Regions from separate parts of the Marinobacterium sp. MBR-111 genome, predicted to be linked through region 2. Evidence: predicted binding sites of a transcription regulator. Region 2 holds the regulator's gene; the other holds the start of a gene.
What was found. Region 2 encodes FNR, which switches genes on or off when oxygen is low (the NO sensors DNR and NnrR bind a similar motif). Its sites were predicted from a motif close to TTGATNTANATCAA; they were not measured.
Positions count from the first base shown of each region.

Region 1 (12,330 bases), on a different contig from region 2:
CGCAGCCAGGAATGCGTCGCGGTTACGGGCCTCCAGCGCCTTGTTCAGACGTTCAATCGCCTGTTGGAACTGTGTGAAACGGCGCTCCATCTGCTGCGCGATCGGCCGGATCAGGTCAGACTTTTGCGTAACAACAAAGGGCTGGAACAGCTCGGCCGCTTCCCGCGCAAAGCGCACCGAAGCATCATGACTGAAGCGGGCATTGTCCAGATTACCATTCTGGTATTCGGCTTCGGCACCTATCACCGCGAGTCGGGCACGCAGCACAGTGATCAGGGTGTTGGTGACGGGCACCGTTTGTTCACGCGTGATCCGATCCAGTTCGGCCAATGCACGATGGGCATCACGGGCGGCCAGCCAGGCGTTGATACTGGTCAGAACGAGTACGGCACTGAAGGTCAGCAGAATGACCAGCAGTGCCGTACGAATTTTTACATGGTTGAGTTTCATGAGGGCCTTCTAAACTGTTGTTTAAATGCGACTGTAAACGATTAGGATTTTCGCGTATTCAGTCGCAGAAGGCACAACTCAAATCAGCAACGCTGTGTTGCAGCCTCAGGCTGCTTCCTGGCCCTGCTGCGTCAGCCAGTGATTGATGGCACCAATACCCTCCAGTACCGGCTGTGCAACCTGTTCCAGATCGGCATCCGGCTGCAGCGCCAAGTCGCCATCAAAGTTCACATAGGAAAGCCGCGCGACCAGTTCCTGCGCCGGCATGCCGAATGCCGTGCCCGGCAGCAGGGCAACACCGGCCTCTTCCAGCAGCGCTGTGCAGAGCTGATCCGAGCCGTGGATTCCACGTCGTGCCAGCTGGTCACGCCAGGCGGCAAAGTCCGGGAACAGGTAAAAGCCGCCTTCAGGTGAAGCAGTGGCAACACCCGCCTCGTTCAACCGGGCTGCAGCCGCGTTGCCGATCAGGCTCAAGACTTCACGCTCACGCGCTACATAGGCCTGAACATCCGGCCCAAATGTATAGGCCTCGATGGCGGCATACTGCACCGGAGAGCTGACGCAGGACCAGGTCTCGGATGCCACACCAAGCAGACGCGGCAACAGATTTCCCGCCAAGGCTTCCGGCACATGCATCACGCCCAGGCGCCAGCCACCGGCTCCACACCACTTGGACAGCCCTCCGGTTACCAGTGTGCCTTCCGGATAGTAGCGCGCCAGTGAACGATGCTGGCCTGTATGGTTGAGCATGCCGTAGATCTCATCACTGATCACCAGAATGTTGTAGCGTCGCATCACACCGGCCAGCGCCTGCAGTTCGGCTTCGCCGTAGGTGGTGCCACTGGGGTTGCCTGGATAGTTTAGCACCAGAATCAGCGGCAGTTCAGGCTGCTCACGCGCGGCACAGAACTTCTCCAACTGCTCGGCGCTCAGTCGCCAATGACTTTCTGCTGTGGTCTGCAGCCGATGTACCGCATGACCAGCCAAATGCGCCTGCGGCTCATAGGAGACCCAGCTGGGAGAAATCAACAGCACTTCGGCGCGAGTAAACGCCGCCATCACTGCATAAATCAGCAGCTTGCTGCCCGGACCTATCAGTACACGCTCAGCCTGCCAGTCCACACCATCCTGTTCTCGATGAAATGTGGCTACAGCTTCACGCAGAGGCTTCAGCCCTTGCACCGGCAGGTAGGATTTTTCTGCGGCGTGCTCGCTCAGGCGTGTCGACACCTCCGCCGGCACCGGAAAGGGTGACTGGCCAAAACCGAAACGAAACACCTTGCGGCTGGCTTCAAGTGCACCGGAGCGCTCGTTGATCAGCAGTGTTTCAGAGTGGTTGATGGGGCGAAGATAGGCATCGACTGACATGATTGCGGGTCCTGTGGGTATTGATATGTGGGGTAATATGGACCAGCTGAAAATCTTTTCAATAATCGACTATCATATGGAAAATTATTTTCATATTTCAGATGGATTTTCCACCAAATTCCTTATTTATCTTTTATTTTCATAAAGATATGAATATGAGGCAAAAACGGGATAAAAAGGAATAAAAATGCGATGAGTACCCCTTTCACCTTTCCACCCGGCTCGCTGGCTCAGCTGCGCAAGCTGCCATCCCTGCTCAAGCGCGGCGAGTTGCAGCTGCCAATGGGCAAACGGCTGCTGAACGCGCTCTGTCTGATGCTGGATGATCCTCGCCTGGTCGCGACCCAAAGCATCACCGAGCTGGCACAAGCTACGGGGGTCAGCCCCGCCTCCCTGACCCGGCTGGCCAAGCTGCTGGGCTTTACCGGTTTTGTGCAGTTTCAAGCCCTGTTCCGTCAGGCACTGAGCCAACCGGGACGCTACTACAGCGCACAGGCCAGCGCACTGGTGAGCGGTGATCAAAATGCAAGTATATCCAGCCGGGTCGGTCAGCATCTGCAGCGTCAGATCCACAACCTGACCCAAAGCGCCGGCCAACTGAATGAAGAGCAGCTGCTGACGGCTGCCGGGATGCTGGTCAAGGCGCGCCGTATCCGTGTGGCGGGGCGGCGCCAGTCATTCGGCTTGGCGGTAATGTTCAGTTACATGCTGGGACTGATTCGCGATGATACGGCGGTGGTCGGCGCGGCCGGAGAAGGTCAGGCGCAGGCGCTGGCCGAGCTAGGCAAGCGCGACCTGCTGGTGATGTTCGGTTCCGAGCCGTACAGTCGGGATTCGGTGATGCTTGCCCAGGTGGCACATCAATATGGCCTACCCCTGCTGACCCTCACCGACAGCCATCACTCCCCCCTGGCACAGCTGGCCGATTGTACCCTGATCAGCTCTGGCGACAGTCCGCTGTACACCAACAGCATGATCGCGAGCCAGTTTTTGAGTGAAACCCTGTTGTTGCAAACGGCCCGCCTGCTCGGTGAAGATGCGGTGAAACGGCTGAGCCTGCGAGAGGAGTTAATCAATCGACTGAATGACGAATTTTAATACCGGCTTCAGCCAGACCTTCCGTCTGATCCACAACTTCAAGGATGGACTGAGTCTCCAGTACCTCAGTGTAAAGCCGATAACCGTTACGCCCATCCTGTTTGGCCGCATAGAGCGCGGCATCAGCCTGCCGCAGCACCTCTTCATGGTCTTCGGTGTGGGTCAGACTGGCACCAATACTGAAGGTCATGCTCAGGGATGCACCGCAGGGTGTTCTGACTACCTGACCGCGGATTACTCGCAGCAGACGCTCACAGATATGTTCGACCAAGCCCCTGTCTGCATCACGGATCATGATCAGGAATTCGTCCCCCCCCCAGCGTGAGGCCGCGTCATACTCACGCAACACCGAACGCAACACCGTCGCCACCACCACCAGGGCTTCATCGCCGACAGCATGACCGTAGCGATCATTGATCTCCTTAAACAGGTCCAGATCGATCCAGATGATGCCCAGTGGACGACCTTCGCGGGCACTGCGCTTGAGCTCTTCCCGCAAACGCTGATCCATGCCGCGTCGGTTCAGCAAGCCGGTCAATGGGTCGGTCTGGCTGAGCTGGTTCAGCGCTTCGGTCCGCTCCTGTACTTTCTGCTCAAGGTTAGTGCGCGCCTCGTATACCTCACGACTCATTTTTTCGAACTCTTCCACCAGCCGTGCGACTTCACCACTGGCACGCACGTTCAGTGGCTCGCCGGTGTATTCTCCCTTACGGAAACGTCGAATGGCCCGGTCCAGCGCCTGAAGAGGCTCCAGCACCACCCGGCCCAGTACAATGTGAAACACCAGTACCGTAATCAGCAGCGAAATACCAAATATCATCAGAATGGAGTTGAACCGACTCAGCGGCAGCAAGCGGTGCAGATCCATCAGGGTGACTTCATACCAATCAATATCAGGCAGATATGCCACCCCGGCAAGATAGCGTTTGCCATCGAGGGTGACAAACCGACTGATCACTTCCTGGGGGTCTTCCTTCACCTGCGCCATGGCCTGCTTCAACTGTGTGTAGTCTTCGCCCGGCATCATCACGCTCAAACGGCTCTGTTCATTGTCATTCTTGGTGAGACTGGCAAAATCGATCATCGACTGATCGCGATAGAGCTGGATCGCGCCCTGATGATTCACGAACAGACTGGTGATGCCCTCTTCACCGCTGTCGACAATGTCATTGAGGAAACTACTGAGATTGAGGCCGGTACCGGCAACTCCCAGAACCTCACCCGAGGGATTACGCAGCAGCACATCCACCCATAGCTTGGTAACGCCGAGGTGAGCATCAGGGTTAACATTGATATGCAGGTCGCGGTTCTGCTCGATCAAATCGAAGAACCAGCGATCTGCCGGCTCAGAGGCACTGAGCCGGTAACGCATCTGGTCGCCGGCAAACTCGTTTTCGGCATTGTTGTAATAATAGTGCCCATTGCGCAATATACCGAGGAAATAGTTGCTGTCGGTAAAGCTTTCGCGGTAACGCTCCAGCTCCATCAAGCCATGATACTCGGCGAGGATGTTATCCGGGTCTTCCAGCCATTCGATCAACACCGGTGAACTCGACAGCTGACGTGCAAGCACGATCTCACGCAGCAGCGGTTGCAGCACCCGCTCCTTATCGTAAAGAACCTGCTTTTCAACGTATCTGAGCGCCCACTCCGTAATGATCCGTTCTGCCAGGGTCTGAACCGAGATCCAGACAGCAGCGGCTGACGCAAGAATCAGTACGACTGCGAGGAGGCTGAGCCTTGATTTAAGATTCAACCAGCACTTCTCCCCTTCCTCGACCCTGAGGGTGTGTCACTATTTGGTGACATATGAATGTATTGAATGACTATAGATGATAACTGATCGGTTAACCGAGAAAAGTAAAAAATCCGCTCAATGAAAAATCTTTTCCCTTTATAAGACATTTCTTTCGCGCATTGCCTCAAGGGCACCACTGATCCAGTGTATCCAGATAGTTGGCCCGCTCCCAGCCGGAGGGGTCCTCGGCACGGGCATAACTGACACTGCCGCGCAGCTGATCCAAAGATTCATATTCATGTTGATCCAGCCAGTTCAGGATCGTGTCCCGCATCTGCTTCAGCACACCCTCTCCCTGCTGCATCAGCACGCTGGCCAATTGAGCGACTTCGGCACCGACGAGCTGAGTGCGAATAACATCTTCACCGGTATGCACGCCACCGGTAATCGCCATATCCAGCGCCACCTGAGCACGGATGATTGCAGCCCAGCGCAGACGCTCATTCAACTCGGCCGGGCTGGACAGCTGCAATTGGGGTTTTATCTTCAGCGTATCCAGATCCAGCGTTGGCTCAATAAAGCGGTTGAACAGGACCACCGCATCAGCACCCGCTTCACGCAACAGGTTCACCATATGCACCGGGCTGGAAAAGCGGGACGACAGCTTCACCGCCAGCGGCAACTGCGGTACGGCTGACCGTACTGAGGTGAGGATATCCAGATAACGCTGTTCCACTTCGGCGCCACTCTCGCGTACCGAAGCCGCTATATGATAGATGTTCAGCTCAAGTGCATCGGCGCCGGCCTGTGCCAGTTGCACGGCATGCTCTGCCCAGCCGCCTCGGCTGACCCCGTTGAGGCTGGCGATCACCGGTACTTTCAGGCGCGACTTCATACTCTGCAGCCGTTCGAGATAGTGTTCTTCAGCGGTACGGAAGGCATCAGGTACGGGCAGGAAATCATCCGATTCAAAGTGCCCTATTTCCTGTTCATACAAGAAATGATGCAGCAGCTCATGGTCACGGCTGCACTCTTCCTCAAACAGGCTGTGCATGACAATGGCCGCGGCTCCTGCATCTTCGAGCCGACAGGCGCCATCCAGTGTGGCTGTCAACGGTGAAGCTGAAGGCACCAGTGGACTATCCAGTTCAAACCCCAGATAGCGGGTATGCAATCGCTTACTCATTCTGGCCTCCTGTTTCCGGCTCTGTGCCGGCAGGCGCACTCTCTGCCGATGCACTTTCTACGGCGGACCAGCTCAGTCCGGCCAATTGTTCATAGCGGTGGTAGCGTTCGTTAACCTCCCTCTGGGCCTGCTCCAGAAACACCTTGGACGCTTCGGGGTTGGCCCGTGCAAGCATGCTGAAACGCGCCTCGGAACGGGCGAACTGAGCATAGGGGATGGAAGGCGGTTTGGAATCCAGTTTGAGCGGATTCTCGCCCTGCTCGGCCCGGCGCGGGTCGTAGCGGAAGAGTGGCCAGTGACCGGATTCCACCGCCAGGCGCTGATGCTCATGGTTGTCGCCAGACAGATTAAAACCATGCGCAATACAGGGTGAATAAGCGATGATCAGTGAAGGACCGTCCCAGCTTTCAGCCTCCTGAAAGGCGTGCAATGTCTGCATATCCTTGGCGGCATAGGCAACATGAGCGACATAGACGTGCTCGTAATCCATGGCGATACGGGCTAGATCCTTCTTCGCCACCGGCTTGCCGCCGGCGGAAAACTTGGCGACGGCACCGCGCGGCGTTGCCTTGGAAGTCTGGCCACCGGTATTGGAATAGACCTCGGTATCCAGCACCAGAATATTGACGTTACGACCGGACGCCAGCACATGATCAAGCCCACCGTAGCCAATATCGTAGGCCCACCCATCACCACCGATAATCCAGACACTGTGACGACACAGTTTGTCTGCCAGGTGATAGAGCTCATGCGCACGCAAGTCATCCATTCCCTGCAGGCGCTGGCGCAGCCTCGCAACCCGCTCCCGCTGGGCACGGATACCGGCCTCATCGTTCTGATCAGCCTGCAGCAACTCCTCCACCAGGTGCGCTTCCAGTCGGTCACTCAAGGCCTGCAGCAACTCAATAGCGTATTCCGTTTGCTTGTCCAGCGCGGCCCGCATGCCGAGGCCAAATTCGGCGTTGTCTTCAAACAGGGAATTGTTCCAGGCAGGTCCACGCCCTTCCGCGTTCATCGTCCAGGGAGTAGTCGGCAGGTTGCCGCCATAAATAGACGAACAGCCAGTGGCGTTGGCAACCAGCATGTGATCACCGAACAGTTGGCTGAGCAGCCGAATGTAAGGCGTTTCACCACAGCCGGAGCAGGCGCCACTGAACTCGAACAGCGGCTGCATCAGCATGGATCCTTTCATGGTGCTGGCCTTGAGTCCGGTACGGTCAAATTCCGGCAGCTGGCGGAAAAACTCCCAGTTAGCCCGTTCACGTACCAGGATATCGTCCTTGGGAACCATGTTCAGTGCCTTGCGGCTCTGGTTCGATTTGTCATGAATTGGGCATATCTCGACACAGAGGGTACAGCCAGTGCAGTCATCCGGCGAGATCTGATAACTGATCACGGTACCCTCAGGGAAGTCTTTCGCTCCCTTGATCGGCACTGCCTTGAAGCCCTCGGGCGCTCCTTTCACCAGTGTCTCGGGGAACGCCTTGGAACGGATCACCGAGTGCGGACAGACAAATACGCACTTGCCGCAGTGGGTACAGAGCTCCTCTTCCCATTGCGGCAACTCAAGTGCCAGATCCCGCTTTTCATAGGCCGCCGTGCCACTGGGCCAGGTACCGTCGATGGGCACCCGGCTGACCGGTATCCGGTCGCCGCGCCCAGAAATCAACTCTGCCGTGACTTCGCGCACAAAAGCAGTCGCGTCAGCAGCATTCACTTGGTGCATCGGTATCAGGCTCTGTGCCTGATCCGGCACGTCAAAGGGCTGCAAATGTGCCAGCGCATTGTCGATGGCTGCAATATTCATCTGTGCAATACGCGCGCTGCGCTTGCCGTAGGTGGACTCAACAGCGGCTTTTACCTGCGCAATCGCCTCATCCCTTGGCAGAATATCGGTCAGCGCAAAAAAGCAGGTCTGCATGATGGTATTGATGCGTTTGCCAAGCCCGACATCAGCCGCCACTTGATAGGCATCGATCAGCCAAACCTTCAGCTGCCTGTCGATCATCTGCCGCTGCACCGGCTGCGGCAGCGACTGCCAGAAAACTTCTCCCGTCAGAGGCGTATTGATCAGCACGGTGGCTTTCGGTTTTGCCTTTTCCAGCATCGGATAGCGATCCAGAAAAACGGGCTGATGACAGCCAACAAAATCAGCCTCACCGCTTTGAACCTCGTAGGCCGAGCGTATTGGCTCAGGACCAAAACGCAGATGCGAGACGGTGACCGCACCGGATTTCTTCGAATCGTAGACAAAGTGCCCCTGCGCAAACCGACCTGGCTTTTCTCCGATAATGCGAATGCTGTTCTTGTTGGCGGATACCGTTCCGTCTGCTCCCAGGCCGTAAAAAACGGCCTGCACCTGCTGTCTCGCGGCACGGTTGCGAAAGCTTTCATCCCAACGCAGGCTCAGGCGCGTGACATCGTCGTCAATACCGATGGTAAATTCACGCTTGCCTTCCGGGCGGGCCAGATGGTCGAACACCGCCTTGACCATGCCGGGAGTAAACTCCTTTGATGACAGGCCAAAGCGCCCACCCAGAATGCGCGGCAGTCCAGTGCCCCGCCAGGCATCTTCGCTGCAGGCGTTGAAAACAGCTGTGGTGATATCCTTGAGCAGCGGCTCGCCATCCGAGCCAGGCTCCTTGGTGCGATCCAGCACCGCAATGGCACGCACAGTGTCCGGCAGCTGTTGCAGCAGCCGCTCAGAGGCAAAAGGCCGGAACAGGCGTACGTTCAGCAGCCCAACCTTTTCGCCTTCGGCATTGAGATGTTCTACGGTTTCAACCACCGTCTGGCTGGCTGATCCCATCACCACAACGACCCGTTCGGCATCGTTGGCTCCGCTGTACTCATACAGCGAATATTGGCGGCCCGTAACCGCTGCAAAGCGATCCATTGCGTTTTGCACAATGGCCGGAAAGGCGTCGTAATAGGGGTTACACGCTTCGCGTGACTGAAAAAAGAGATCCGGGTTTTGTGAGGTGCCGCGAATAAAGGGGTGCTCGGGAGACAGTGCTCGGTCACGGCAGGCCCTGATCAAACCGGGATCGATCAGCTGCTGCAGCTGGGCCGTTGTAACCAGCTCTACCTTGCTGATTTCGTGGCTGGTACGAAAGCCATCGAAGAAGTGCAGCACCGGCACCCGCCCTTCCAGCGTGGCCATCTCGGCAATGGTGGCAATATCCATCACCTCTTGCGCATTGCCTGAAGCCAGGATAGCAAAGCCAGTGGTGCGTGCAGCCATCACATCGCTGTGGTCACAGAAAATTGACAGTGCGTGAGTTGCCACCGAGCGCGCCGCAATATGAAACACCGTCGGCGTCAGCTCACCGGCAATCTTGAACATGTTGGGGATTTTCAGCAGCAGCCCCTGCGAGGCGGTGAAGGTGCAGGTTTTGGCTCCGGCCTGAAGTGAACCGTGTACGGCACCAGCGGCACCGGCTTCGCTCTGCAGCTCAATCACTTCCGGCACACTGCCCCAGAGATTGGGGCGCCCCGCATTGCTCCAGCTGTCAGCCAGCTCACCCATCACCGAAGCCGGCGTTATCGGATAGATGGCGATGACATCATTGAGCTGGTGGGCGATGGTGGCAGCTGCTTCGTTGCCATCCATCATCCGTGTTTCTGACCTGGCCATGCCCAACTCCTGTTATCCGGGATTAAGCGTTCAGTATGGCAGATCCTGTAGTAGCCGAGATTGACCTGTGCCAACCTCAGCTACGCTCATTCAACGCCCCGTGAACTTAGGGCCCGTGAACAAAGGGATCAAACAGACTCTCCACGACCGAAAAGCACATCCACAAGATCCCGGAAACTGGACGCCTGAAGATTGATTTCGACCGGCACCTGCAAACGACGGGCAATTTCACTGGCAGAAATAATGCCGCAGATCTCCTGTGACTCCGGGTCAACCACCAGCATGTGCATGCTACCTTCATGACGCAGCGTCTTGAGCAGATCGCCGATGGTACCCTGTTGCAGGGCTGACAATGGCACTCCGCGCAGCTTGTCACGACTGACCATCACGTCCTTGATACTCAGGTCCTCACGCTTGAGGCCCAGGCTGGTAGCTTGGCTGAGCACCTTGCGACTTTCCAGATCGATCACGGTCAGAATGCCGCGGAAAGCCTTGCTGCTGTCGGTGACGATGACCGAACGCACATGCACCTTGCGCATCGCCTGGGTGGCATCACTGATGCTTTCGGTCAGATTCATGGTCAGTGGTGGTGTTTGACGAAAATCGGTCATCACCAGTTGTGCCGGTGAATCCAGGTTGGTGATGGCGTGATCTGCACCTTCAGCAAGGCGGGTGTAGTCCTCAAGGCCGATGGTTTTCAACTCATGGTAGTTCTTCATGTTCTTTTCCTCGCGCTGTACCAGCGCTCCGTTCGGTAATCCAGATCGGCCTCTAGCCGATAGTGTTATGGCTGCCACAAAAGCAGGCGAACGGCGGTGCGCGTGACCGGTAAGAAGCCTCAAAGGTTGATTCCCTTTGATCAGCTATTTCGTCGAGACAAGGAGCAGGCAGGCTGTCACAGGAGGTGTGTAATGGCTGCGGCAGAAACAAATCGGTGTCAGTCTGGGTGTTATCCAGCAGCAAGTCGGTACTGATGACGGCAAGGCTTTCGTCTCCCGGTTTGGGGACTGCACCGCCCTCAAAACCGTAAAACAGCAATACTGCCAAAAAAAACAGAACAGTCGGCTTTCCGATCGTTCTTGCCGAAGGCATCTCGGCAACATGAAACCAACAGGCAAATTTTGATCGCAACGGATCAACCTCAACAGACAAAGGTGTCAAATTCAGGATAGGCCTGTCAGCTTGAGTGTCAATAGGGTTACCCCTGAATAACACGCCCGCGGTACACCATCAGTGGGGTTCTGGACCCATCCGGCGCTGCCACAGAGTCGGTCGGCTCGTCCTCTTCAACGAGCGGATGTGCAACAGCCGGCGTGTCGCGATACCCCAGGCGTTCCAGCAACTGCTCCGCCTGGTCAGGCAACAGGGTTTCCATCAGTGGATAAATCAGCTCGGGTGTAAAGGAAAAGCGCAGTGGTGCCAGACTGGCCAGCTGAGCCACCGCGTTTTCATTGTGCAGCCCATTATATGCAACACCCAGCAGTTGCCCCTTGGACAGCACAACCTGAGCCGCATGGTTATCTGCACTGACCACAAACAGGGTGCCTGTTGCCCGCAGTTGAACAAGTTCAAAGAGTTGCGCTGTCAGTCCACCGAAATCAGCCGCAAGTGTGCCCATGGTCGCCTCCATTTATCCATGACCGCTAACTTTACTCGGATACAGAAGGACTCAAGCAAGAAACGGACCAGTCCCACTCGCCGCTTTTCAGCGGCTGAAACGGGTCCGCCGGCCGGAAAGTTGCACCTGAATGGTGCAAAGACCTATCCGAACTGGGGCGCGTCGAAGTTTTCCGGCTCGTCGGTGTATATACAAACATTCCAGTCTTCGGCCAGACCATCTTCGGCCTTGCAGTAACGTTCGAAGAATTCGACGATTTCCCTGCGCTGGCAGTGCGCTTCAAAGCTTTCCATATCGCTCCAGATTTCGTGGAACACAATCGGAAAACTGGTGCCTTCGGCAAATGGGCTGCTGATCTGACGCGTCACCGTGTACTGCACACAGGCATCTTCACGGTGGGCGTTGGGTTCCAGCATCTGTAATGCGCGAAACAGCTCGGCTTCCTTGCCGGGCCGAGGCTTGAACTGGGCAGTGCAATAAACCAGTGAGGACATGCCGCCTCTCCTTACTTTGGTGTTCAGGGTTGGGAAAAAATACGGTCCAGTTGAGCTGTGTAGGGCCTAACACTCTGCTTGTCTGCCGCCGGTACCTGCGCCAGTGTGCGCGCAATACTCACCGCCTGCTCCATCTGCTGACGCATCTCCGGTGGCACTAGCTGCAGCATTTGCGGATCCATTCCCTGCATCTGCTGTGCCAGCTGCAGGATTTCAGGGCTTTCCGCCTCGGCCTTGATCGCACCGTAAGCGAGCACAACACGGTCACCGGTCAGCGCCCAACTCTCCGCACTGGTAAAGCCATATTGGCGCACAATCCGACCCAGCTCGCTGTAGTCATCAGTTGATTCTCGCTGCAACACTTTTACCCCCCGGGTGTGGGGGTCAAACAGCTCACCGTTGCGCGGCGTGATTTCACGTTCGAGGAAGCTTTGCTTGCCTTCGGCCTGCAGCTTTTCACCCAGCTGCCGCACCGGCCCCAGGCTATCGATATAAGCCTCTATCGCCGCTTCACCCAAACTGTCCGCTTGCACTCCCAACGGGAGTGCAAGCAGGAACATGAACAGAAAACAAGATGAGAAATACGCGCGCATAGGCACCTCCCGGGTGTTAAAAGTGGCAAGGGTTTTGCTGGTTTCAATCGCGGCCCCGTATGATGGCGCGAGTGTAGCAGATCCTGCAGGTGCCACCTATCGAGGTTACGCAGATATAAAAAAACTGTGTAATAATCAAACCGATAGT
Region 1 is NZ_JBEPQA010000009.1:79,635-91,964, forward strand. It holds gene ABIE61_RS08560 (methyl-accepting chemotaxis protein) at 1-450, opposite strand, end outside; gene ABIE61_RS08565 (pyridoxal phosphate-dependent aminotransferase) at 556-1,818, opposite strand; gene ABIE61_RS08570 (MurR/RpiR family transcriptional regulator) at 2,011-2,916, shown strand; gene ABIE61_RS08575 (sensor domain-containing diguanylate cyclase) at 2,891-4,672, opposite strand; gene ABIE61_RS08580 (dihydroorotate dehydrogenase-like protein) at 4,839-5,840, opposite strand; gene nifJ (pyruvate:ferredoxin (flavodoxin) oxidoreductase) at 5,833-9,477, opposite strand; gene ABIE61_RS08590 (CBS domain-containing protein) at 9,606-10,196, opposite strand; gene ABIE61_RS08595 (hypothetical protein) at 10,249-10,629, opposite strand; gene ABIE61_RS08600 (hypothetical protein) at 10,676-11,095, opposite strand; gene ABIE61_RS08605 (putative quinol monooxygenase) at 11,239-11,589, opposite strand; gene ABIE61_RS08610 (hypothetical protein) at 11,613-12,182, opposite strand.
Region 1: nifJ (pyruvate:ferredoxin (flavodoxin) oxidoreductase) is a predicted target of FNR. The motif match lies at 9,538-9,551, and genes of this name have one in related genera.

Region 2 (12,330 bases):
CGCTTGGCCGGGAATTTTGTCTCGTGGGCAATGTTCTCGCCCTGGGGGAAGTAGCCGTTAAGAACCTTGATGGGCTTGCCGCTGGCCGAGTTGAACTCGGCCATGATCATGCGGCGCTGGGCATCAGGCTCATCCCCCGGAAAACCGTATTCAACATTAATCGCAGGCTCACGAGAAATCAGGCACACGCCGTAATGTCCCTTTTGACCGTGATAGACAACGTGATATCCCATCGCCTCGATCTGCTCTCGCGGGAACTGGTCATCGGCTACCTTGGTTTCCTGAATGCCGATCACATCCGGCTGATGCTTTTCGATCAATCGCTCAAGCTGGTGCATGCGTGCGCGAATACCGTTGGTATTGAAAGAGATCAGTTTCATGCTCTGTCCTGAAGGAAGCTGCGGGTCAGGTGAATCATATTATCAGAAACGGCCAGCCAGGTGGGTGCGATGCAATAGTTTTTGGCTATTACTGCGGGGCGGCAGTTCTATTGGGCTATCGTGTTACAGCCCGATACAATGTCTCTAATGAACGAGTGGATTGTTAAGGAGAGCACAGTGGCAGAATTCGATTATGACCTGTTTGTGATTGGCGCCGGGTCTGGCGGTGTACGTGCTGGCCGGATGGCTGCCGGCATGGGAGTTCGGGTAGCTGTAGCCGAAGATCGCTATCTTGGTGGTACCTGCGTTAACGTGGGCTGCGTGCCGAAAAAACTCTATGTCTATGCGTCACATTATGCTGAGTCCTTGCATGAAGCCGAGGGCTACGGCTTGAAGGCGGAGTCTGTCCAATTTGACTGGGCGACTTTGCGAGACAACAAAAAGCAGGAGATTGCCCGTCTTAACGGGATCTACACCAATCTGCTCAAAAATGCCGGCTGTGACTTAATGGATGGCCGCGCCAGCATCACTGGGGCTAATGAAGTCAGTGTCAACGGCAAGGCTTATACTGCAGAGCGGATTCTGGTGGCTACCGGAGGCTGGCCCTTTGTGCCGGACCTGTCAGGCAAGGAACATGTCATCAGCTCCAACGAAGTGTTTGATCTGGAGCGGTTCCCCGAGGATGTGATCGTCGTTGGCGGAGGCTACATTGCGGTCGAGTTTGCCGGCATATTTGCGGGCCTGGGTGCGCGTACTGAGCTGATCTATCGCGGTGAGCTGTTTCTGCGCGGGTTTGATCAGGAAGTGCGAGAATTTACAGCCCAGGAAGTGGCGAAGAAGGGGGTAAACCTCAGTTTCAATACCAATATCGAGTCGATTGAGCGGTTGGCCAGCGGCCGCTTGAGTGCCCGCCTGACGGATGGGCGTATCCTGGAAGCCGATCAGATACTGTACGCCACTGGTCGTGTACCCAATACCGATGGGCTTGGGCTTGAAGCACTGGGCGTTGCACAGGCAAAAAACGGAGCCGTAATCGTCAACGATCAGTTTCAGACCTCGGTGCCGTCGATCTATGCCATCGGTGATGTGATTGACCGGGTGCAGCTGACCCCTGTGGCGTTGGCCGAAGGCATGGCGCTGGTGCGAAGCCTCTATGCCAAGGGTTCACCCAAGGTGGATTATGACCTGATCCCCACGGCCGTATTCTGTCAGCCCAATATCGGAACGGTTGGTCTGAGTGAAGAGCAGGCGCGTGAGCAGTACAGCAATATTCAGGTGTTCCGCTCCGAGTTTCGTGCGCTCAAGCACACGTTAAGCGGCAGTGACGAGCGCACCTTGATGAAAATGATTGTGGATGCTGACACCGATCGCGTGCTTGGCGTACACATGGTGGGCGCAGAAGCCGGTGAGATCATTCAGGGTATCGGTGTGGCACTCAAGGCAGGCGCAACCAAGGCGGTATTTGACAGCACCATTGGCATCCACCCGACGGCAGCGGAAGAGTTTGTCACCATGCGTGAGCCGGTCAGGTGATCCAGGCTTAAGCAGCAAAAGAGGCCGGGCATCAGTCCCGGCCTTTTTCGTTCTGCTCAGCCAGAGAGGAGTCGCTGCTGTCTATCGTGGCGGCAGCCAAAGATGCAGTGTACGAAACCAGTTCAACCCGGTCAGTTGCTCACGCAGACGCTCCTGCAACTCTCGCGCCGTTAGGCCTGTGTGCAGCATAAGCTGGTGGAACTGCTCAGAAGCCTTGATGTCCAGGTCGATATACTCAGGGTGGTAGTACAGGATCAGCTCGTAGTCGGGATTTTCACCCAGAATACGGCTGATGATAGCGTCCAGATGTTGGCTGACTTCAGGCCGTGTTGGCATGACAGGGCAAAATACCTCGTCATGGAATTCTTCATCATCGTAGGTATCGATATGGAAAATGATATGGCTGATATCATCGAAGCGGCTCTGCAGCTGACACACCACGTTGTCGCCGATGAAGTGCCCTTCCGCCGCACTGAGGTGAGGAGCAACCTGAAGGTGCATTTCCAACAGGCTTTGGCTACCCATGCGACGACTTTTGAAGCTGTGCACATTGATTACGCCGTCAACACTCAGCACCTGCTCGCGCAGTTTGGTAACCTTTTCTTCCGGCAGAGCCGTGTCGACCAGTTCGGTAATGCTTTTGGCGACCAGGTCCCAGCCAATCTTGCCGACCATTAGCGCAACCAGTACTGCTGCAAGGGCGTCCAGCCACCAGATGCCGGCCATGGCGCCCGCAACAGCCAGCAGTACGACGATGGATGAGAAGGCATCAGTACGACTGTGCCAGGCATTGGCAATGATCAGGTCAGAGTCCAGCTTCTTGCCTACCTTGAACGTGTACTGGAAAATCCATTCCTTGCTGACAATGGAAAGTGCTGCAACGATCAGTGCCGGCCAGCTGGGCAGAATTGTTGGTTGCTCGCTGAACAGAAGCTGCAGACTGTCATAGGCCATCACGCCACCGACACCTACCAGAATCACGCCGAGCGCAACCGTGCCGACGGTTTCAAAACGCGCATGGCCCCAGGGGTGGTTTTCGTCAGGTGCCTGGTGAGACAGACGCAACACGATGACCACCATGAAGTCGGTGACCAGGTCCGACAATGAGTGGATACCGTCCGCAACCAGCGCCGTGGAGTTGGCGATGACCCCAATCAGGATTTTAAGGATGCCGAGTACGGTGTCCAGAACAGCACCAATGATGGTGACTTTTTCGGCTGCCTTGCGGCGTATGTCCAGTTGCTCTTGCATCAATCCGAAGCTCTCTCATCCGACAGCGGGGGATGATACCTGCAACACTCGGCCAGAACCAGCGCAAAGGCCTTAAAAATAACACTTGCGTTATGTAACATATTGATAATAAATGAATAAATACAGTTGATCAAAAAATAATCAATCTGTAGAAGAGCAAGAGAATATGCCTGCTGAAGCCGTTTGGTAATCAAATTTTCACAGTGTTATCCACAGCAGATGTGGGTATACCCGGCCAGCCCAGAGGTAGTGGGGGATGGCGGTAAAATCTGTGTGAGCGATTGTCCCTCGAGGCGAGAGTAACCTAAGATGTTGCTTTGAATTTTGACCTTCACGGGAGCGAAAATGCAAACCTCAGTCATGACCCAATGGTTTTTGCCGCTGGCGCTGTTTGTCATCATGCTGGGGGTTGGCATGACGCTCAGGGTTGACGACTTCCGGCGTGTGCTCAAGGCACCCCGCGCTGTGCTGGTGGGGTTGCTGGGACAGCTGCTGTTACTGCCTTGCCTGGGGCTGATGTTGGTAACGGCGCTAGAGTTGCCGCCATTGTTGGCCGTTGGCTTGATGGTACTGACCTTTGCACCGGGTGGCGCTACCTCCAACATGCTAACTCTGTTATCGCGGGGCGACACGGCTTTGTCGGTGTCGCTAACCGCCATTTCAAGCCTGATTACGCCTTTTTCGCTGCCGTTGTTGACGTTGATGGCTCTGAGTCATTGGCAGGGAGACGCTGTACTGCCCGATTTTCCTGTGTTGGAGTCGGTGATGAAGTTGGTACTGGTGACATTGTTGCCGGTGTTACTGGGCATGCTTGTCAGTGGCCGCAGTCCTGGCTTCAGTCATCGGGTTAAAGGACCTGTAAAGATACTGTCGTTGGCGTTTATGGTTGTGGTCGTTACAGGAATTGTGGCGGCTAACTGGGGACGCTTGCCGGCTCTGGTCGCCATTGTAGGGCCTGCAGCTTTGCTGTTGGCACTTTTGGCAATGGGCAGTGGCTACTTGCTGGCTCGCCTGATGCGGTTACAGGCATCGCAGCAGGTGACCCTGAGCATTGAGATGGGAATTCAAAATGCGGGGACGGCTTTGCTTGTGACGGGCGGTTTGCTGCAGAGTGCTGAAATGTCTGCCAGTGCGCTGATCTACGGGGTGTTGATGCAATTGCCGGCCTTGCTGCTGGTGGGTTGGCGCAACCGTGATCTGGTGCTGGTGCGCCAGCGCATTTAATGATTAGTCGATACCGGTGATCTTGTGCGTCTGCAGACCCAGTTTCCACTGTGGATGCATCATGCAGTAGTCGATGCAGCGGCGGATATTGGTACTTTGCAGAGGGCCATCCATTGGCTGCAGATAAAAATGGTCAAAGTGCATCTCAGTGAACCGTTCGGGTTGAGCCAGTGGCTGTGGGTAGACCAGTTTCAGCTCGTTACCGCTGTGTACAACCAGTTCGCTGCCGGCCTTGGGGCTGACGCAGATCCAGTCGATACCTTCGGGCAGAGGGCAGGTACCGTTGGTTTCGATGGCAATCTCAAAGCCCTCGCCGTGCAGAGCGTCAATCAGATCTGAATCAAGCTGCAGGGCGGGCTCTCCACCAGTGCAGACAACGTAGGGCTTGCCGTCTGGGGCGTCTGGCCAGAACGAGCGAACCCGCTGTGCAAGCTCGGCCGCGCTGGCAAACTTGCCACCATTTTGTCCATCGACGCCGACAAAGTCCGTGTCGCAGAAGTCACAAATCGCTTTTGATCGATCCTGTTCCCGACCGGACCAGAGGTTGCAGCCGGCAAAACGGCAGAATACCGCAGCCCGTCCTGCTTGAGCGCCTTCTCCCTGCAGCGTATAAAAGATCTCCTTAACGCTGTACATGCTCGCCCCCAAACGCCGCGATCAGCTCAGGCAGCAGGCGGGCATACTCCAGCCCCATGCGAGCCAGTTCGGTATCACGGGCCGCGAGTGCCTCTTCAGGCGTGTCGGCTTCGAGCTGATCACGGTACTCATCGCACAGGCGCAGGCGGTGCAGGCTCAGGTCTTCATGCAGGACCAGCCGGATCTGCTGCTGCCATTCCAGTGCCAACCGCTTGACCAGCATGCCGGTACTGATATGTGCTGCAATCTCGTCACACAGCAGTTCCTGGCCCTTGACGCTGATTTTGCTGCCCTCGGTCATCGGGTCACGCAATTCACATTCATCTTCCAGTGCCCAGCCCTGTGGCATGGTTTCACCCTGTACCCAGGCTGTCATGACCTTATCGGCCTGCACTTGAGTTTGCACCAGCTGTACCTTGAGTGATCCCAGCGCCTGGCGCAGCTGATTCAGCAGATCTTCTGCACGCTTGTGCGAGGAGGCATCCACCAGCAGCCAGCCCTGCTGTGGCATCAGCAGGGCGTATGTACGGCGACGACGGGTAAAGCTGCGTGGTAGCAGGTCCAGAATGACTTCATCCTTGAGTTGCAGCTTCTCTTTGCGGTAGACCTTACGACTTTGCTCGGCTTCAATCAGGGCAACACGCTCATCCAATGCCTCGCGTACAACGCTGCCGGGCAGAATGCGCTCTTCCTGCAGCAGGTTGATCAGCATGAAGCCGTTGCTGCTGAATACCAGCATCTCGTCAGCTTCGCTCACTGGTGCGCTCCAGCCGCTGCGACTCAGTTCCTGACTGCTACAGGGGGTAAATGGATGTTCTGACAGGGCTTCGCTCAGGTGTTCAGGGGTAAACCCCGGGGTGGGTTCAAAGCGATAGACAATGGCATTACGGAACCAGAGCATGGACTCTCCAGAGGTGCAAAAGGGGTGAAGTATAACAGTGTGCACCGGGCAGGCGTACCCGGTGCATCAGATGGGAAGCTTAGCAGCCTTCGTAGGCGAGCAGGGAGTAGACGGGGATGCCCAGTTCCTGAATGCGGGTGGAACCCTGCAGATCCGGCAGATCGATCAGGGCGGCGGCCTCGATAACCTCCGCGCCAAGTTTCTTGATCAGGGTGCAGGCGGCCAAAATGGTGCCGCCGGTAGCAATCAGGTCATCGAACAGAAGTACGCGATCACCGGACTCAACCGAGTCAATCTGCATTTCAACTGCGGCGGTACCGTACTCCAGCGTATATTCCTGATGAATGGTTTCGCCCGGCAGCTTGCCTTTTTTGCGCACCAGCACCAGCGGCAGGTTAAGCTGGTGCGCCAGGATAGCGCCAAACAGGAAGCCACGGGCGTCAATACAGGCAATATGCGTAATGTCGCTGTCGATATAACGCTGGATGAATGCATCCGACACCATACGCATCGCTTTGGGGTCTTTGAAAATGGGAGTTACATCGCGAAAGGTTACACCGGGTTCGGGCCAGTCCTGCAGTGAACGGATGACAGACTTCACATAAAACTCATCGTAGGACATAAATATCTCCCGGTTAGGCGCTCAATTGACATAACTCAATGCTGCGAGGGCGGATTAAGGGTGTAATGGCTTCGTTGGGTTACACATTGAGATGGCTACTTCATTGTGCAACTTGAGGCATGGCTTCGAAAGAAGCCATGCCTTTTTTATTGGCGAGATACTGTCCCCGGTTATAAACCGCCAACCGCATGGATGGGCTTGATAATGTTGGCAGCTTCCCCGTCATGGTGTCAGCTGGTCTGGTTTTCCTGATGCTGGGAGCATTCACCTTGGCGTGCCTCGCCAGACAAACGATACATTTCGTCCAGGTTGGTCAGCTCCACTTCCTTGCCGTCCACTTGCATCAGGTCCATCTTTTGAAAGCGCGTAAAAATGCGGCTGACGGTTTCCACGGCCAGGCCCAGATAGTTGCCGATCTCGTTACGTGACATCGACAGACGGAAGTTGGATGCAGAGTACCCGCGTGCCTTGAAGCGCTGAGACAATTTGAGAAGAAAGGTTGCCACGCGTTGTTCTGCATTTTTCTTCGACAGCAACAGCATCATTTGCTGATCATCTCGCAGTTCCTTGCTCATGCTGCGCAGCATCTGACGGCGCAGTTCGGGCAGTTGGCCTGAAAGCTCATCCAGACGTTCAAAGGGGATCTCACAGACGGTCGTGGTTTCCAGTACCTTGGCTGACATGGGATAGGTTTCGGCATCAAATCCACTCAGGCCGACCAGTTCGCCCGGGAAATAAAAGCCGGTGATCTGCTCTTCACCCTCATTGGTGAGCGTGTAGCTCTTGATTGTGCCGGCCCGAAGGGCATACACGGAGCTGAAGGGTTCACCCTGATGGAACAGGTGTTCACCTTTCTTGAGCGGGCGGCTTTTCTCGATAATATCATCGAGTCGGTCGATCTCGGTCAGGTCAAGCGATACCGGAAGACAGAGTGAGCTCAGGCTGCAGGTCTTGCAATGGACCTGTTGCAGGCTGTGAAGCTTTCCTTGAGATTTCCAGTCGGCCATGGGGTCATCCTTATTGTTGGGTTCGTCACGCTGCGAGTGCTTTCCCGCATTATGTAACATTTACCCCAGAGGGTGAAGCGCCGGGCCCGGTTAACGGGCCTCGACTTTAGATGATACGCGAGAAACTCCGTGTGGCTTCATGTTTCGGTATATAGGCATCGAACGCCATACAGATGCGTCTTATCAGCAGGCGGCCTGCTGCAGTCACGCGAATGCGACTGGATGACAACTCGATCAAGCCATCAGTACTGAACTGCTGCAGTTCAGCCTGCTCGGCATTGAAATAATCGCCAAACTGAATATCAAAGCGCTGCTCGACGGCCGCAACATCCAGTTCAAATTGACAGATCAACTCAGTAATGACCGAGCGGCGAATATGATCATCACGGCTCAGTGTTACACCGCGCTTGACGGCATGTTGCTGCTGAGCAACGGCCTGACTGTAGGCGGCAATATCATGCTCGTTCTGATAATAGACATCGCCAATCTGACTGATGGCTGATACGCCCATGGCAACCAGGTCACAATCGGAATGGGTGGTGTAACCTTGAAAGTTGCGATGAAGCTTGCCTTCCGCCTGGGCGAGGGCCAGTTCATCATCGGGCTTGGCGAAATGGTCCATGCCTATATAAACGTAACCGGCCTCAAGCAGGCGATTGATACTGTTTTGCAGTATGTTGAGCTTGGTCTCGGGGCTGGGCAAGTCTTCAGCACGAATGTGTTTCTGTGAGCGGAATCGATCCGGCAGGTGCGCATAGTTGAACACTGACAGGCGGTCAGGGCTCATGGCAATGACGGTGTCGAGGGTATCGGCAAAGCTTTCTTCGCTTTGATGCGGCAGGCCGTAGATCAGGTCCATGTTGATCGATTTGAATCCCAGTTCACGCGAGCGTTGCAGTACGCGCGCGGTCATCTCGGTGGGTTGGACGCGATTGACCGCTTCCTGTACCCGTGCATCCACATCCTGTACACCAAGGCTGATACGGTTGAAGCCGATCTCGCGCAAAACCTCCAGAGTCTGGTCACTGGCTTCACGCGGGTCAATCTCAATTGAATAGTCGCCCTTGTCGTCATCACGCAAATTGAAATTGCTGCGCAGTGCCTGCATCAGCTCACGCATTTGATCATCGCTGATAAACGTCGGGGTACCACCACCCCAATGCAGCTGATTTACCTGCCGGTCTCCACGGTACCACTGTGACAGCTTTGCCATTTCACTATAAACAGTATCAAGGTAGGGCTGAGCTTTCTTGCGGTTGCGGGTGATCACCTTGTTACAGGCGCAGTAGTAGCAAACGTGAGCACAAAAAGGGATATGCACATACAGTGACAAGGGTGCATGATGATCACTTGTGGAGCGCCCGGTTTCGATCAACTTCTCGGGGCTCAGGCCGGAATCGAACTGGATCGCAGTCGGGTACGAGGTATAGCGGGGGCCGGACAGGTCATAACGCTTGATCAAGTCCATATCCCAACTGATGGTTGTCTGGTTGTTCACCTCAGTACCTCTATTTGTTGGCCGGTCGGGCATTATAGGGAAGAGTGACCGGGCGGTTGTTGATGGATATCAATGTGGGTGCAACAGGCCGGTCCACGGCAGGGTTGCCAGACCAAACAGAATTACCAAAAGCCCCGCCCCCTGTCTTACGCCACTGCGTTGCAATAACTGTTTCAATTGGCGTGCCAGGAGCGCCGATGTGAGCAGAGCAGGTAAAGTACCTGCACCGAATACCAGCATCAGGCTCGCACTGGTGAGGCTGTTGTTGCTCACCGTACCGGCCCAGAGCAGAGTCGTATAGACCAGACCGCACGGCAACCAACCCCAGAGTGCGCCCAGAAGCAGCGCCTTGGGCAGGGTGTCGGCGGGTAGCAGGGTGTGGGTGAAAGGCTGTAACCGGCGCCAAACAACACCTCCGGCTCGTTCCAGATAGGCCGCGCCCTGCCACCAGCCGGCAATGTATAAACCCATCACAACCATGATGAGCGCAGCAACGCTACGCAGAATCAATGTAAGCTCAGCCGTTTGAGTAAACAGCTGGCCCAGCTGACCGATCAGAGCACCCGCAAGGGCATAACTGAACAGGCGACCAAGATTGTAGGCCAGTTGAAAGCGAAGGACTCGCTCACCGCCGCTCATGGCCAGGCTGCCGGCGATTCCGCCGCACATTCCGATACAGTGAGTGCTGCCGGCGAGGCCAAACAACAGGGCGGAAGCAAGAAGGGCGGGTTCAGGCATGCTCAACGGGTATCCTGATCCTGATCTTCCGGCTCGGGATTATCCTTTTTCTGTCGTGCATCCTCGGGAATAAGGTCTTCATCATCATCATAGAGGATACGATGAGCCGGTGACTCAAGGTCATCAAATTGACCACTGTTCACACTCCAAAAGAATGCCCATATCGCAAAACCTGCCAGAATGATCGCGATGGGTATTAACAGGATAACAATATCCATTAACGTTCCGCTCCCTCATTGGTTGACTGAGCCGCGACGTGGCGGCGACTCAGTCGCATCGCATTGCCGACCACTACCAGCGAGCTGGCGGACATGCCGATCGCGGCCCAGTAGGGTGGCACCAGACCGGCGGCTGCAGCGGGCAGGGCAAGAAGGTTGTAAAGCAGCGCCCAGCTCAGGTTCTCACGGATAATGGTGCGTGTCTTGCGTGCCATGCGCACACAATCGGCCAATCGCATCAGGTCGTTGGCAATCAGGACTGCATCAGCGTTGGTCTTGGCCAGATCGGTTGCACTGGCCATCGCAACCGAAGTGCGGGCACCGGCCAGTGCGGGGATATCATTGATACCATCGCCCACCATAATGATCTCAGCTCCCTGCTGGCTCAGTTGGTTCAAGTGTGCCAGTTTCTGTTCAGGGCTCATACCGCTGAATACTTGATCAATTCCAAGATGAGAGGCGACCTTTTGTGCAGCATCGGAGGCATCACCGGTGAGCATTAGTGGCGTCAGGCCAAGTGCGCGCAGTTCAGTGAGTGTTTGTGCGGCTTCGGGGCGAATCTGATCATCGAGCCGGAACCAACCCAGTGGTTGTTCAGCATCTGCAAGCAATAACCACAACCCGCTGCTTTTGGGTTGTTGAGGCGTATCGTCAGGGCAGGCAAAACCGGGTTTGCCAATTCGATAGCGCTTGCCCTCAACCATACCGCTAAGGCCTTGGCCAACATGCACCTGTACATCCGTGGCGGCCTGAACAGCGTGGGCACGAAAGGCACGGGCAATAGGATGTTCGGAACGGCTTTCGAGTGCGGCGGCAATACTCAACAGTGTTTGGCTGTCGAGTGTGCTGACAGGACATATCTCCTCAATGTTAAGGTTGCCCTCGGTCAATGTACCGGTCTTGTCGAAGATAATATGGGTTGCCGTGGCAAAGCTTTCCAGCACGTGCCCGCGACTGATCAACATGCCACGCTGGCGTAGAGTGCCTGTGGCAGCAGTCAAGGCGGTAGGCGTTGCCAGTGAAAGGGCGCAGGGGCACGTGACGACCAACACGGACAGCGTGACCCAGAATGCGCGTGCAGGGTCATAAAAGTACCAGAATACCGCCACGGCTGCTGCCGTCAAAAGCGTGGCTGCCACAAACTGGCTGGCAACACGGTCGGCTATGCGAGCAACGCTCGGCTTCTCTGCCTGGGCCCGGTCCAGCATGCGGACAATGGCGGACAGGCGGCTTTCACTGCCCGTCTCGGTTACTTCGATCTGAAGCGGGTGCTCGATATTGAGAGTGCCGCCGATGACCAGTTCGCCAGTGCTTCGTGACTGGGGCAGGTACTCACCGGTCAGAGCCGACTCGTCCACTGAACTGCGCCCCTCGATAACACGGCCATCAGCCGGAATGGTATGCCCCGACTTGACCAAGACCCTGTCTCCGGTTCGCAGTTGAGTGGCGGGCACAAGCGTTTCGGTATCGCCGTCAAGGCGAATGGCACTGGTTGGCAGCAGATCAAGCAGTGCGTTGCCGGCCCTGCCGGTTCGATGACGGGCCGCCATTTCCATGAAACGCCCGACCAGCAGGAAAAAGGCGAACATGGTGACTGACTCGAAGTAGACATCGCCGCTGCCAGAAACCGTTGACCAGACACTGGCAAAAAAGGCCAGCAAAATTGCCAATGCGACTGGCACGTCCATGCTCAGGCTGCGTGTTTGCAAGTCGCGCCAGGCTGCTTTATAGAAGGGCACGGAAGAGTAAAGCGCTACGGGGGTTGCCAGAACCATGGATGCCCAGTTCATCAGGGTGATGATATGGGCGTCCATGGAATGGCTGAGTTCGCCGGCATAGAGTGCTGCGGCGAGCATCATGGTCTGAGCCATGCATACACCCGCCACCCCAAGGCGGCGCACGGCGCGTTTACGCTCTTGCTCAAGCAACTGCTCTTCGCGGTTGGGCTGATAGGGGTGGCCCTGGTAGCCCAGGCGATCAATTTCTGCCAGCAGGTGGCTCAGACGTGTGGTTCCACTGTGCCAGCGGATACGGGCACGGTGGGTGGTCATATTGACACTGGCAGCGGTAACACCGGGTTGGCTTGTCAGGTGTTTTTCCAGCAGCCAGACACAGGCGGCACAGGTGATGCCCTCAATAACCAACACAGCCTCACGCTGATCGTCCCCGGCGTTATGTACAAAGCTGCTTTGCACTTCGGGGTTGTCATACAGCTCCAGCTCTTGCTTGCGCCGGCTACCGCTGTTGGTGCGGATCAGCTCACTGTCCGCACTCTGACTGTCGCGATGGCGATAGAAGTTGTCCAGCCCTCCATCTACGATG
Region 2 is NZ_JBEPQA010000001.1:197,212-209,541, forward strand. It holds gene xthA (exodeoxyribonuclease III) at 1-380, opposite strand, end outside; gene gor (glutathione-disulfide reductase) at 558-1,913, shown strand; gene ABIE61_RS00925 (cation diffusion facilitator family transporter) at 1,995-3,164, opposite strand; gene ABIE61_RS00930 (bile acid:sodium symporter family protein) at 3,510-4,388, shown strand; gene queE (7-carboxy-7-deazaguanine synthase) at 4,392-5,024, opposite strand; gene ABIE61_RS00940 (recombination-associated protein RdgC) at 5,011-5,925, opposite strand; gene ABIE61_RS00945 (adenine phosphoribosyltransferase) at 6,005-6,547, opposite strand; gene fnr (fumarate/nitrate reduction transcriptional regulator Fnr) at 6,778-7,554, opposite strand; gene hemN (oxygen-independent coproporphyrinogen III oxidase) at 7,661-9,052, opposite strand; gene ABIE61_RS00960 (sulfite exporter TauE/SafE family protein) at 9,122-9,790, opposite strand; gene ccoS (cbb3-type cytochrome oxidase assembly protein CcoS) at 9,793-10,008, opposite strand; gene ABIE61_RS00970 (heavy metal translocating P-type ATPase) at 10,008-12,330, opposite strand, start outside.